3 regions of the Clostridium cellulovorans 743B genome follow, and region 2 is predicted to be linked to each of the others. Evidence: riboswitches for the same ligand, from Rfam matches in the RefSeq annotation. Region 2 holds a riboswitch; each other region holds the start of a gene.

Region 1 (4,299 bases), 1.7 Mb from region 2:
CAGACATAGATATAATATCTTCACCAACTGTTCTTTATAATGGAATGATTGCGCCAGTCGTTCCATATGGGTTAAAAGGAGTACTTTGGTATCAAGGAGAAAGCAACTGGGGAGAAAGTACATATAATAAACTATTACCTACTCTTATTTCTGATTGGCGTAAAAACTTTGGTATAAAGGAACTTCCATTTATACTTGTTCAAATATCAGCTTATGGAACTCTTCAATCTGAAACGAATATAGTTCAGAATTGGAATGGTTTGGCGGAGATTCGTGAGGCTCAGCTAAAGACTATGTTAAGTGATAAAAATGTAGGTTTAGTTGTTACCACAGATGTTGGAGATCCGGCGAATATACATCCAACCAATAAGCAGGATGTTGGGTTGAGAGCTGCTTTAAGTGCTGAGAAAAAAGTGTACAACCAAAATATTATTTATTCTGGACCTATATATAAATCAATGGTGGTAGAAGGAAATTCTATAAAAATAAGTTTTGATTCAATAGGTAGTGGATTAATGGTGGGTTTAAAACAAGGCTTAACACCGGCTGTAGAAGTGAAGGATGGTAAATTAACAGGCTTTGCTATTGCAGGTTCTGATAATGTCTTTTATTTAGCGGATGCTGTAATCAGTGGAGACACTGTAGTGGTATCATCAAGTAAAGTAACTAACCCTACAGCAGTAAGATTTGGCTGGGCTGATTCACCAGTTACTAATCTTTATAATAAAGAAGGATTACCTGCTTCGACCTTTAGAACAGATACAACTTATATAAGAGTAGCAGAGGATATACCTACAGTTTTATATGGAGATATAAACAAAGATGGAAAAGTTAATGCTTTAGATTTTGCATTATTTAAAAAGTTCCTGCTAAGTTCATCAGGTACATATGATACAATTTTAGATCTTAATAAGGATAATTCCGTAAATGCCGTGGATTTTGCTATCTTGAAAAAGTATTTACTTGGAGGTATAAGTAGTTTACCATATGTGAAATAGTTACGGGTATTGAAAACTAAATCATTATATATATTTAAAGGACTTACTATCAAAAGTAAGTCCTTTATAATGCCACTAAGAGAAATGTAGCATAGGAATTATATTTCATTATTTCACTGAATTCTGAGAAGCAGTTTCTTCCATTTCAAGGTCTACATCTTCAAGCTTTATGACAGTTGTTTTATGTTTTAATTTATAGTACGACCACAAACCAATAAAGATAGGTAATCCTATATAAGAAGCGATTACACCACTCCAATCAATTGTATCTGCATCAAAGTAGCTAATCCCTTGACCAAAGATTACGATTATACAAAGTATTAATGCAATGATTGGCCCTAATGGGAAGAACTTTGCTTTATAAGTTAGTTTATTTATATCTCGACCTTGAGCAACAAAAGCTTTACGGAAACGATAGTGGCATAAAGCAATTCCAGCCCATGCAATAAAGCCAGCAAGACCTGAAGCAGCTACAAGCCACACATATACAGTGTTTTCAGCATAAAGTCCTGTTAGGAAACAAGCTGAAGCAATAACTGTAGTTAAAATTAATGCGTTGATTGGAACTCCTCTTGAGTTTAACTTTCCTAAGAAACTAGGAGCCCTTCCTTCTTTAGCCATTGCATAAAGCATTCTAGTAGAAGCATACATACCAGAGTTACCACAAGATAATACGGAAGTTAATATTACTGCATTCATTAAAGAAGCAGCGGCAGCAATTCCAGCTTTTTCGAAGACCATTGTAAATGGACTTACATCTACTCCAGCTTGTGTATAAGGTATAATTGCACCTACAACAAAAATTGTTCCTAGATAGAAAATTATAATTCTCCAAAAGATTGTATTAATTGCTTTTGGGATTGTTTTACCAGGGTTTTCACTTTCACCGGCAGCAATTCCAACTAATTCAGTACCTTGGAAGGAGAAGCCGGCAATTAAGAAGATTAAGAAAATCGATTTAGGCCCTCCAACAAATGGAGCTTCATCTATTGTAAAGTTACGAAGACCAATGGATTCTCCTCCTAAAATTCCAACAATAGTAGCAGTACCTATTACTAAGAATATAATTACTGTGATTACCTTTATTCCTGCAAACCAATATTCTGATTCACCATAGGCTTTTGCTGATAATAAGTTAAGAACTACAATTATTACTAAGAATAAAACACTCCAAATAATACTTGGTACGTCAGGAAACCAATATTTCATAAGTAAAGCTCCTGCGACCATTTCAGCAGCAACAGTGATTGCCCAGTTGTACCAAAAATTCCAACCTAATGCAAAACCAAGAGCTGGATCAATAAATTTAGAGGCATAGGTTTCAAAGGAGCCTGCAACAGGCATAAAAGTAGCCATTTCTCCTAAGCTCGTCATTAAAAAATAAACCATTATGCCAATACAAGTGTAAGCAACTAGAGCGCCACCAGGACCAGCTTGATGAATAGTATCCCCAAGTGCAAGGAAAATTCCTGTTCCAATGGCACCACCCATAGCAATCATGTTCAGATGTCTTGATTGCAGTGTTCTTTTTAATTCAGGTGAATCTGAATTTTTTTCATTTGTTATGTTCATGTTTATCCTCCTTATCGGTAGTTTTTCCGATAAGCGAATTACTGAAGATAGAATAAAAAAATACCCTGAGGCTACACTCAGGGTATTTAAGCATGTTTGCATACATAATATACAAACAAGTTTATCATACAAAGAATAATAGCTCTCCACAAATAAGTTTGTGACAGTCTTACATATATTCTATGTAAAACCAGTAGTACAACCTTAAAGCGATTAGTTGCATACTTCGGCGAAATTTCCTTTCAAACTGCATCATCGTGCTTAGCTCCACAGTTTTACTATTAAAGTTCGCGCCTCTATCTCAGATATTCACTTATAAATAAATACAGCATACACTATATTTCGATAAAGGTAAACTATCTTAAAATCAGTTGGATTATAGAATAATATTTTAAATTTTATAAAATGCATAAAAAAATAACTATTTTTTAAAAATATAAAGTTACTTATTATAAAATATCAAATTTACTGCATAAATTATACGATTTTATCAAAATGCATAAATAATCTTATAAACCCCAATATGCAAAGTTTTTATATAGACTCTTTTGTTTTCTCGCTTTGCAATTTTATAAGAGAAAAAACTAGTGCGCCTAATATTGCAGACAATATAGAAGCAATAATAATACTTATTTTAGCAGCGGACAACATGGCTTCATCTGAAAAGGATAAGGAAGCAACAAAGATAGACATAGTAAATCCAATACCTCCAAGTACGCTGGCACCATATAAATGACGTTTAGTTACTTCATGGGGAAGTTTTGCTATTTTAAGTTTAACCAAAATATATGAAACTCCAAAAATACCTATTTGTTTTCCAATAAATAGACCAAAGATAACGCCTAAGCTGACTGGTGTTAATATGATTGTCGAAAGAATATTAATATCAACAGTTATACCAGAGTTAGCTAATGCAAAGATCGGCATAATTACAAAGGAAGACCATGGCGTTAAAGTCTCTTCAAGTTTGTATAAAATTGAAGTTTCAAATTCAGCATCATTCTTACCAGAAGGCAACACCATCCCAAGCAGCACACCAGCAATGGTTGCGTGTATCCCTGATTTCAATAAGCAAATCCATAAAAGTATACCTCCGATAATATAAATAGGTACAAAATTAACATTAAGTTTATTAGCAAGTATAAGAGTCGCCAAAATAATTAGGGCAATAATAAAAGCAGTCCAGGAAATTTGGCTAGTGTAAAATATAGCAATTACAATAATAGCACCTAAATCATCAACTATAGCTAAAGCAGTAAGAAATACGACTATTCCTTTAGGAGCTTTTTTTCCTACTAAAGCAAGTATTCCTAAAGCAAAAGCAATATCTGTTGCCATTGGAATTCCCCATCCAGTTATAGTAGGTTCTTTATAATTAACCAACGCATAAATAATCGCTGGAACAATCATACCTCCTATTGCAGCGGAGATAGGGAGTATGGTCTTTTTAAAAGATTTAAGTTCTCCAAACAGTATTTCTCGTTTAATTTCCATACCAACTACTAAGAAAAATATGACCATTAATCCATCATTAATCCAGTGAAGCACTGACATAGATAAAGAAAATTTCTTGTAGCCGATAGTAAGATAAGTATGAAGAATATCATTATATTTTGTAGCAAAACTAGAATTTGCAATAATCATTGCTATTATTGCACAAAGTAGTAGAAGCAAGCCACTAGAAGCTTCATTCTTAAAAAACTTAGAAAATAGGTTTAATTTCTTATGA
Region 2 (4,299 bases):
TGACTTTGGCTCGTCTTCATCAGTATAGTAAACTCCTATTCCACCACCTAGGTCAACGTCTGTTATATCTATATCAAACTCATCTCTTATACGTTTTGCAAGAGTAAACATCAATCTTACTAAATCTCCATAAGGTTCGATATCAAAGATTTGTGAACCAATATGTGCATGAATACCTATAAGCTTTATATTTTCTTTTTCCTTAGCAGTCTTTATAGCAAAATCCAATGCTTCACTGTCTATAGTAAATCCAAATTTAGAGTCGATTTGTCCTGTTTGAATATAATCATGAGTATGAGCTTCAATACCTGGAGTGATTCTAAAATATATATTTTGGACCACATTTTTTTCCTTTGCATATTTATCTATAAGCTCTATCTCGTATAAATTATCCACAACAAAGGTTCCTACTCCAAGATTTATCCCCAATTTAATCTCTTCATGTGACTTGTTGTTTCCGTGAAAGAACACTTTCTCTAATGGAAAACCAGCTTTATAAGCAGTAAATAATTCCCCTCCAGAAACTACATCAAGGCAAAGTCCTTCTTCATTTATAATTCTACACATCTCCATAGGTAAAAAAGCTTTTCCAGCGTATGCTACTCTGTTTTTTCCCTCTTTAACCTTAAAAGCATCATAATAGCTTTTGCAAGTATTTCTAACAAGCTTTTCATCTATAACATATAATGGCGTTCCATAATTTTTAACAAGTTCTGTTGAAGCGACACCACCAATGTATAATTCGTTATCACGAACCTCCATAGTTCCTAACAATTTCATATTTTTAGCCCCTTTCACGGTGAAACCTTTGTATATCTACAATCTTCTACCTTCATTATTGTTTTACCCTTTAACATTTTACCATTTATTTTAATCAGTGTCATTACAGATTAAACTTTTCAACAATAAGCTTAATAGCTCTTTCTTTATCAGCTTGATATATCGCACAAGTAATTCTGATTTCTGATGTTGTTATCATCTTAACAGAAATATTTTCTTCTGCGAAAATTTGAAATACCTTTGCCGCGACTCCTGAAGTATTCTTCATCCCTATACCAACCATTGATAACTTAGTTATATCTGTATCTATAAAAATGTGTTTTGCATCAATAGCCTTCTTTAATATATCCATGCACTCATTTAGGTCATCCTTTGGTATAGTAAAGGATACCGTCACCATACCATTTACTGGTGCACTTTGACTTATCATATCTATAGAAATCTTTCTTTCTGCAATTGTTCCAAAAAGCCTTGATATTATATTCATTTTTGCATCTAATCCTTCTAATGTTATGGCTACATCCTCATCACTAGTAGCTATTCCTGTTATTGGTTTAGTCTCCATATTAACAACCTCCGTAATCAGTGTTCCATTCATTTCACCGTTTGCTAAGCCCACATAAATTGGAATATTATACTTCTGTGCCAACTCTATACTTCTTGAATGCATAACTTGAGCCCCCAAGCTAGCTAATTCTAGAATTTCCTCATAATCTATTTGTGGTATCTTTTTTGCTTTTACATACTTTCTTGGATCACAGTTATAAATTCCATCAACATCTGTATATATCTCAGAAATACCATTAAGTTTAACCGCTATAGCAACGGCAGTAGTATCTGAGCCACCTCTTCCTAAAGTTGTTATGTTTCCCTCTTCATTTACTCCTTGGAAACCTGCAACTATAACTATCTTATCTTTATTCAAAGCTTCTTTTATTTTTTTATCATTAATATCTTTTATTAAAGATTTTCCGTAATTACCTGTAGTCTCTAAACCTATTTGGTATGCAGTATAACTAACAGCATCAACACCCTTTTCCTTTAAAGCCATTGCAAGTAAAGCTGAACTCATCATTTCTCCAGTAGATAAAAGTGCATCTAATTCTCTTTTATCAGGATTTGGAGAAATCTCTTTTGCAAGATTAATTAAATCATCCGTAGTATCTCCCATAGCAGAAACTACAACTACTAGTTTATCTCCTTTGCTTTTTCTTTTTATCAATGTATCTGCTATCTTTTTAATTTTTTCAGCAGTAGCTACGGAACTACCTCCATATTTCTGTACTACAATTGCCATTTCTTCACCTCTTCAACATAAATAATAATAGGAATCTTTTAATTTTTATTACTATCTATTTCTATTTTGAAAAAGTCTCATATTTAATTCCCAACTGCTATTTGCTCAATTTTTATACAATATTCATTTTATGCTGAATTTTATAAAAGTATATAAAAAAATTGTAGCCAAGGCACACCTTAGCTACAATATAAATTTTATATTGAAACCTTCGTGAACCTTGTAGCTCTCCACTTTTAAATAAAAGTGACAACATTACACATCTTATGTGCACTGCCAGGAAAGGCTTCTGCAAAAGCTTGTTTCCTTCGGCGATGAATCCTTTCACTGTTGCTAAAACGTCTGCCGACTAATAACAGCTACTGATAGACACCGCACCTCTACCCTAGGTCTTGAAATATTCGATTTTTTATTATTCTATCATGTTAATATCTATAATACAATACTTATATACTTTACTTAATTAGATATCAATTTAAACTAAACCTTATAATTTCATTTGTTACATATATATTATAAGATTCAGTTATCTCTAAGACTAACATATACTGCGCTTATAACAACTTAAAACTATTAAATCTCACGGAAAAATAAGCTATTTCAAATCTACTTCTATTTGATTTCCTTCAATATATTTGAAAGGTAATATATTTTGAACTGAATATACATAATTCTTATTAGTATCTATATTGTCCTATTCAAGGCAATAGCTATTATCCTCACTTGTAAATAGTTTATATATTTTTGCATTTTTCATAGCTACAACTTTTTTATCCTCTATCCTATCCCCATTATTTTCGAATAGCCATATTCTATATCCTTTATCTAGTTCACCTTCTCCCTTTATAATATTATAGTAAAACTTAATACTCTTCGAATTTTTTTCTATCTTATACAAATTAACTATTCCTTCATCTTTGAAGTCAAATTCTCTTATTGTATCTATTTTGAAAAACGTATTATTGAAATCTAAATCCTCGTATTTTTCATTATCAAATTCCCCTTCATTGATAATTTGCATATATGGAATGATATAAAGTTTCTTAGCTTCTTTATTAATTTTTTCTAAAACATTTATTCTATACCCACTATCATCTGCTCTGCCACTTGAATAATCGTATATTCTCCCCTTGTCATCATAAGCATAAAAGTTAATCCATTTTTCTTGAGTCGATTCTCCTTCATAAGAGTATTTTATACTAGTATTTATAGGACTAACCTTCAATTCTTTCAAATTAATTTTAAACCCATCTCCGATATTGCTTTCTCCTAAGTTCTTTTTAATTATAGTTTCCTTTTGTATCTTTTCTCGCGACACAGGTAAATCAAAATTCACATTTAAACTACTTTCAAACATATTGTGAATATTCACCATCATAGCAAACCTCTTAGGTAATTCTTTTCCTGGGGCTGTATCACATTCTACCATTACAATAGAAGTATTTTCATCTAGCACTTCCTCAAATATTCCACCACTCATAATTGTACCTTCCTTCCCACCTATAAGGTCAGCAGTCATCATAAAATCAGATTTCTTACGAATGTCCTTTTTTACTGCATTAAGTCCTGGCTTACTGACTTTCACTCCAATTAAAACTGTATCACTGTCAGCTACAAGTCTATCTATTGTAAAGGTATATCCTTCATCTTCCTTACTCTCACCTATGTACTGTGAAAATTCCTTATATTCTTGATAATAACCTAACTTTTCATAAACAGCCTCCATAGCAGGGATATATTGTCCTACAGCCTCAGCAAAAGTTGGTGTTATTAAAGTTACCCCTACAATAGCCGTTATCACAATTGAAGCAGCAGTTTTAATATGCCGTCTTTTCTTTTTATAAATTCTTTTCTTTAGATTGTTTTTAAGAGTTTTCATTTCCACATCTGTTAAAGCATCTTCTATTAAATCAAATTCTGCTTCATCAAAAGAAATATTATTAAATTCCTCATAAAGTTTGTCCGACATATTAAACTACCTCCCCTTTCATCAAAGCTAAATTTTCCTTTAAAAGCTTTCTTCCTCTAAAAAGCCTGTTATTAACTGCTGACCTAGAAAGATTTAGCTTCTCACCTATCTCATTTAAAGATTCACCCATAAAATATTTTCTTATAAAAATATCTTTATCTGGACTATCCAGCCCATTTATAACCTTAAGAATTTCCTCTTTGCTTTCACTATGTAAAATTTGTTCCTCTAACACTCTTTCATCGGCTAACAT
Region 3 (4,299 bases), 2.2 Mb from region 2:
GGAGCATTTAACTTGCAGTTTATATAGGATACATGACAGTAATCTCCATAAGTCCTTCCAAGATATACCGTAGAAGGTTTTTTCCAACTTGGATTAGTTTTTGCTGTATAATTAGCATCTCCATTAGCAGTTAAGGTACAATTTGAAAATACGTAACCATACTTTTGCCCTTGAGGTGTGTTAGCAGCTGTATACATACCACCATCTCTTAACTGATTTAATGTGCAGTTTTCAAAGAAAGCAATAGCACCTCCCCAAATAAAATCAACACTTCCTTGTATAAAACAGTCCTTAAAATATACTCTAGATTTATCAACTCCATAGGTATATGCACATAAAGTATCTTGTCCACTATAAAAGTTGCAGTTATTAAAAGTTGCTCTATCTCCATAGGTGTATACACAAGATGCTTGAACATCATTTCCAGTATCCTTTAAATGACTATTTTCAAAGGATATATTTTGTGCAACAAAATCGTTTGTTGCAACTATTAAAGCTGCACAATCTGCTGAACCATATTTACCACCACTAGGTTTAGCATCTCCATTAGCAACATTATAGGTTAACTTTGTATTATTTTTATTCTCTCCTACTATACTTACATAAGCCTTAGAGATAGTAAGCTGTTCTTTATAAACACCAGGCTTCACATGGATAGTCTTTCTTTTATTGTCATTAATCTTTGCTAAATAGTTATACGCCTCTGTTATTGTTTTATAATTTCCACTTCCATCTTTGGCAACAGTAACATCATAAGAAGTTGCTGCCAAAGCAACTTGGTTTGACATAACCACTGCACCAACAATTGCAGAAGTTACTACAAAAACCAGTGCTTTTCTTAAAATATTTTTCTTCATAAATTCCCCCACTTTTCTCACTTTAATTTATTATTTTTATTTGAAATTTAGAAAAGTAGCTAATTTTTCTAAGCTTCATTTTAAATATAAGATATTTATGATAACTATCATTATCTAGATTACAGCGTTCATTCTAACTAATACAATTCTTTAGATTTTATATTATGTCTTGAATGGAAACGTTACCTTCAAAGGTAAAAAATCGCCAAACTAAATATCATGACAAATTATTTTATAAAAATATATTTGTTTTAACGAAGAACTTCATAATATTATATTGATTCTTCAATATATCAATATACTTTTGATGTAACTTCAATAACACAACTTGTATACAAATAAATTATATCAAATATATTAAAAATTCTCCTTAACTTTCCAGACATATAATAGCATTATTAGGACATTTACCCACCCTTGAAGTAATAAAACTAGCATATAAGTTCACTTTTGAACAAACATATAAACTTTTGATGCAATTTCAATAATTAAGCTTACATATTATTAACTTACGAAAACACAAAAAAGCTAGGATACAAAACTTTAAATTTTAGTTATTTATCCTAGCCCATAATTTCGTTGAAATGTTAGCTATACTTCTATAGAACTTATTTCCTATATAAATAAGCATTATTCCAACATTTACTTTTACATTTTAATACCATATTGCTCCATTGCTTGTTTCAACTTATTCTGATTACCTTCTTCCATCTTCGTTAAAGGTCTTCTAAGTTCACCTACCTGATATCCCATAAGGTTCAACGCTGTCTTTACAGGGATAGGATTTACCTCGCAGAACAATGCTTCTACCAGTGGAATTGCCTCTAATTGCATTTTAGTACTAGCTTTAACATCACCCTCTAGATATTTTGCAACAATATCATGAGTTTGCTTTGGTGCAACATTGGATAAAACAGAAATAACACCAACAGCTCCTAATGATAACAATGGAACTATCTGCTCGTCATTACCTGAATAAATATCAATTTCTCCATTGGCAAGATGAGCAAGCTTTGCTACTTGAGAAATATCACCGCTAGCTTCCTTTATACCTACGATATTTTTAACATTCTTCGCTAAATCCACTACAGTTTCAGGAAGTATATTGCAACCTGTTCTACCTGGTACGTTATAAAGAACAACTGGTATACTTACAGATTCTGCAATAGCTTTAAAATGCTCAAATAATCCTCTTTGTGTTGCTTTGTTATAATATGGTGTAACTAAAAGAAGCCCATCAACCCCCATCTTTTCAGCTTCTTGTGATAAATAGATTGCAGTGTCCGTAGAATTTGAACCTGTTCCAGCTATTACTGGAATTCTTCCATTTACCTTTTTCACAGTATACTGTATTGTCTCCAAATGTTCCTCATGAGTTAGTGTAGATGCTTCACCAGTAGTTCCACAAATGACAATACAATCAGTCTCATTTGCTATCTGATATTCAATTAGTTCACCAAGTTTATCAAAATTAACACGATTATCTTCAGTAAATGGTGTTACAATTGCAACAGCTGCTCCTTTGAAAATAGACATTATTTTGTCCCCCTTTTATTTTATTGTTCGAAACGCAAAAAGCCGCCCAAATAGGACGACCTAAATATACACCAAAAAATATTATGTACATGTAGCGCCCCATCAAATATATTGATGACAGTCATACGGCTCTTAACCGTATCCCCAAGAATCTTATAGTTAAGGATATAAAATTCTTTCGGCGTTATTCCCTTTCCACTATAGTCAGCTATCCTTACATATCCTATAGTCTACTCTTGAGTAACGCAACCTCTACGAAACTTTATGTGTATGGTATCATTATCGAGTTAATATGTCAATAAGTTTTTTCTGCATTGCTTATTATTAAAATTTTTGAGCAGAGTACATACCCCAAATAAGTACTGCTCTGCTCAAAAATACTATATCTTATTTATCTTCTTCAGTAATATCTATCTTTATATGAACATCTTCAAGTTGTTTTTGTTCAACTTCAGATGGTGCACCCATCATAACATCCATAGCATTTTTATTCATTGGGAATGGAATTATTTCTCTTATACTTTCTTCACCTGTGATTAACATAATCATACGATCAACACCTGGTGCTATTCCAGCATGTGGTGGTGCTCCATAGCAGAATGCATTGTACATAGCAGGGAATTTAGCTTTCACATCCTCTTCTCCTAACCCAACAAGTTCAAAGGCCTTAATCATAATTTCAGGGTCATGGTTTCTTACTGCACCTGAAGAAAGTTCAACACCATTACATACTAGGTCATATTGGTATGCTAAAATTTTCTCAGGATCTTCATTCATTAAAGCATCCATACCACCTTGTGGCATTGAGAAAGGATTGTGGCAAAACTCAAGTTTACCAGATTCTTCACCGATTTCATACATTGGGAAATCAACAATCCAACAGAATTCATAGCAATCTTGTTTCATATGAGTTTCAGAAGCATAACCTAATAACTTACGAAGAACTCCGGCAGTCTTCTGAGCTACAAGCTTCTTACCTGCTGTTAATCCAACGAAATCTCCTGGTTTTAGTCCAAGTGCTTCAATAACTTGTTCTTTTTTATCAACTAAGAATTTAGAAATACCGCCAACTAATTCATTATTCTCATCTAGCTTAAACCAGAAAGCTTTGTTTCCTGTTTGAACTTCTACATCAGCACAAATTTTATCTATAACTTTTCTTGTTGCATTAAATTTATCAACAACAATAGCCTTAACAACTTGATTTTCAAAAGGTCCGAATCCACAATCTGCCATCACTTCAGTTGCATCTTGAATTAATAAATCAATACGAAGGTCTGGTTTATCTGATCCATACACTTCCATTGCAGTTGTATACTGAATGTGCTTAAATGGTGCTTTTGACGCAGTCTTATAAACACCATACTTTTCAAACACTGGTGGTAATACTTCTTCAACGATACTGAATACATCTTCCTGTGATGCGAATGCCATTTCCATATCTAATTGATAGAATTCACCTGGTGAACGATCTGCTCTTGCATCTTCATCTCTGAAGCATGGTGCAATTTGGAAGTATCTATCAAATCCAGATGCCATTAATATTTGCTTAAATTGTTGTGGCGCCTGTGGTAATGCATAAAATTTACCTGGGAAGTTTCTAGAAGGAACTAAATAATCTCTTGCTCCTTCTGGAGATGAACATGTAAGAATAGGTGTATTGATTTCTAAAAAACCAAGTTCGTTCATTCTATTTCTAAGATCCGCAACTATTTTACTTCTTAAAATAATCTTTTCCTTAACATTAGGATTTCTTAAATCAAGGTATCGATATTTAAGTCTTGTATTTTCATCTGCTTCTTTAGATTGATTAATTTCAAAAGGTAAAGCATTATATTGGCATTTACCTAATATAGTTATCTTTTCTGGTACGATTTCTATATCACCAGTCGCTAATGTAGCATTT

The links. A riboswitch is a leader RNA that binds a small molecule or an ion and turns the genes downstream of it on or off. The one in region 2 is predicted to bind lysine.
Region 1: linked by a shared signal. The riboswitch ahead of CLOCEL_RS18000 (amino acid permease) and the one ahead of CLOCEL_RS03265 (aspartate kinase) in region 2 are both predicted to bind lysine.
Region 3: linked by a shared signal. The riboswitch ahead of dapA (4-hydroxy-tetrahydrodipicolinate synthase) and the one ahead of CLOCEL_RS03265 (aspartate kinase) in region 2 are both predicted to bind lysine.

What each region holds. Positions count from the first base shown of each region.
Region 1 is NC_014393.1:4,379,978-4,384,276, reverse strand. It holds gene CLOCEL_RS18005 (CBM35 domain-containing protein) at 1-998, shown strand, start outside; gene CLOCEL_RS18000 (amino acid permease) at 1,107-2,570, opposite strand; lysine riboswitch at 2,702-2,877, opposite strand; gene nhaA (Na+/H+ antiporter NhaA) at 3,105-4,299, opposite strand, start outside.
Region 2 is NC_014393.1:788,758-793,056, reverse strand. It holds gene lysA (diaminopimelate decarboxylase) at 1-780, opposite strand, end outside; gene CLOCEL_RS03265 (aspartate kinase) at 884-2,077, opposite strand; lysine riboswitch at 2,293-2,468, opposite strand; gene CLOCEL_RS03260 (DUF4179 domain-containing protein) at 2,772-4,046, opposite strand; gene CLOCEL_RS03255 (sigma-70 family RNA polymerase sigma factor) at 4,048-4,299, opposite strand, start outside.
Region 3 is NC_014393.1:3,820,989-3,825,287, forward strand. It holds gene CLOCEL_RS15600 (pectinesterase family protein) at 1-857, opposite strand, end outside; gene dapA (4-hydroxy-tetrahydrodipicolinate synthase) at 1,506-2,393, opposite strand; lysine riboswitch at 2,478-2,656, opposite strand; gene aspS (aspartate--tRNA ligase) at 2,781-4,299, opposite strand, start outside.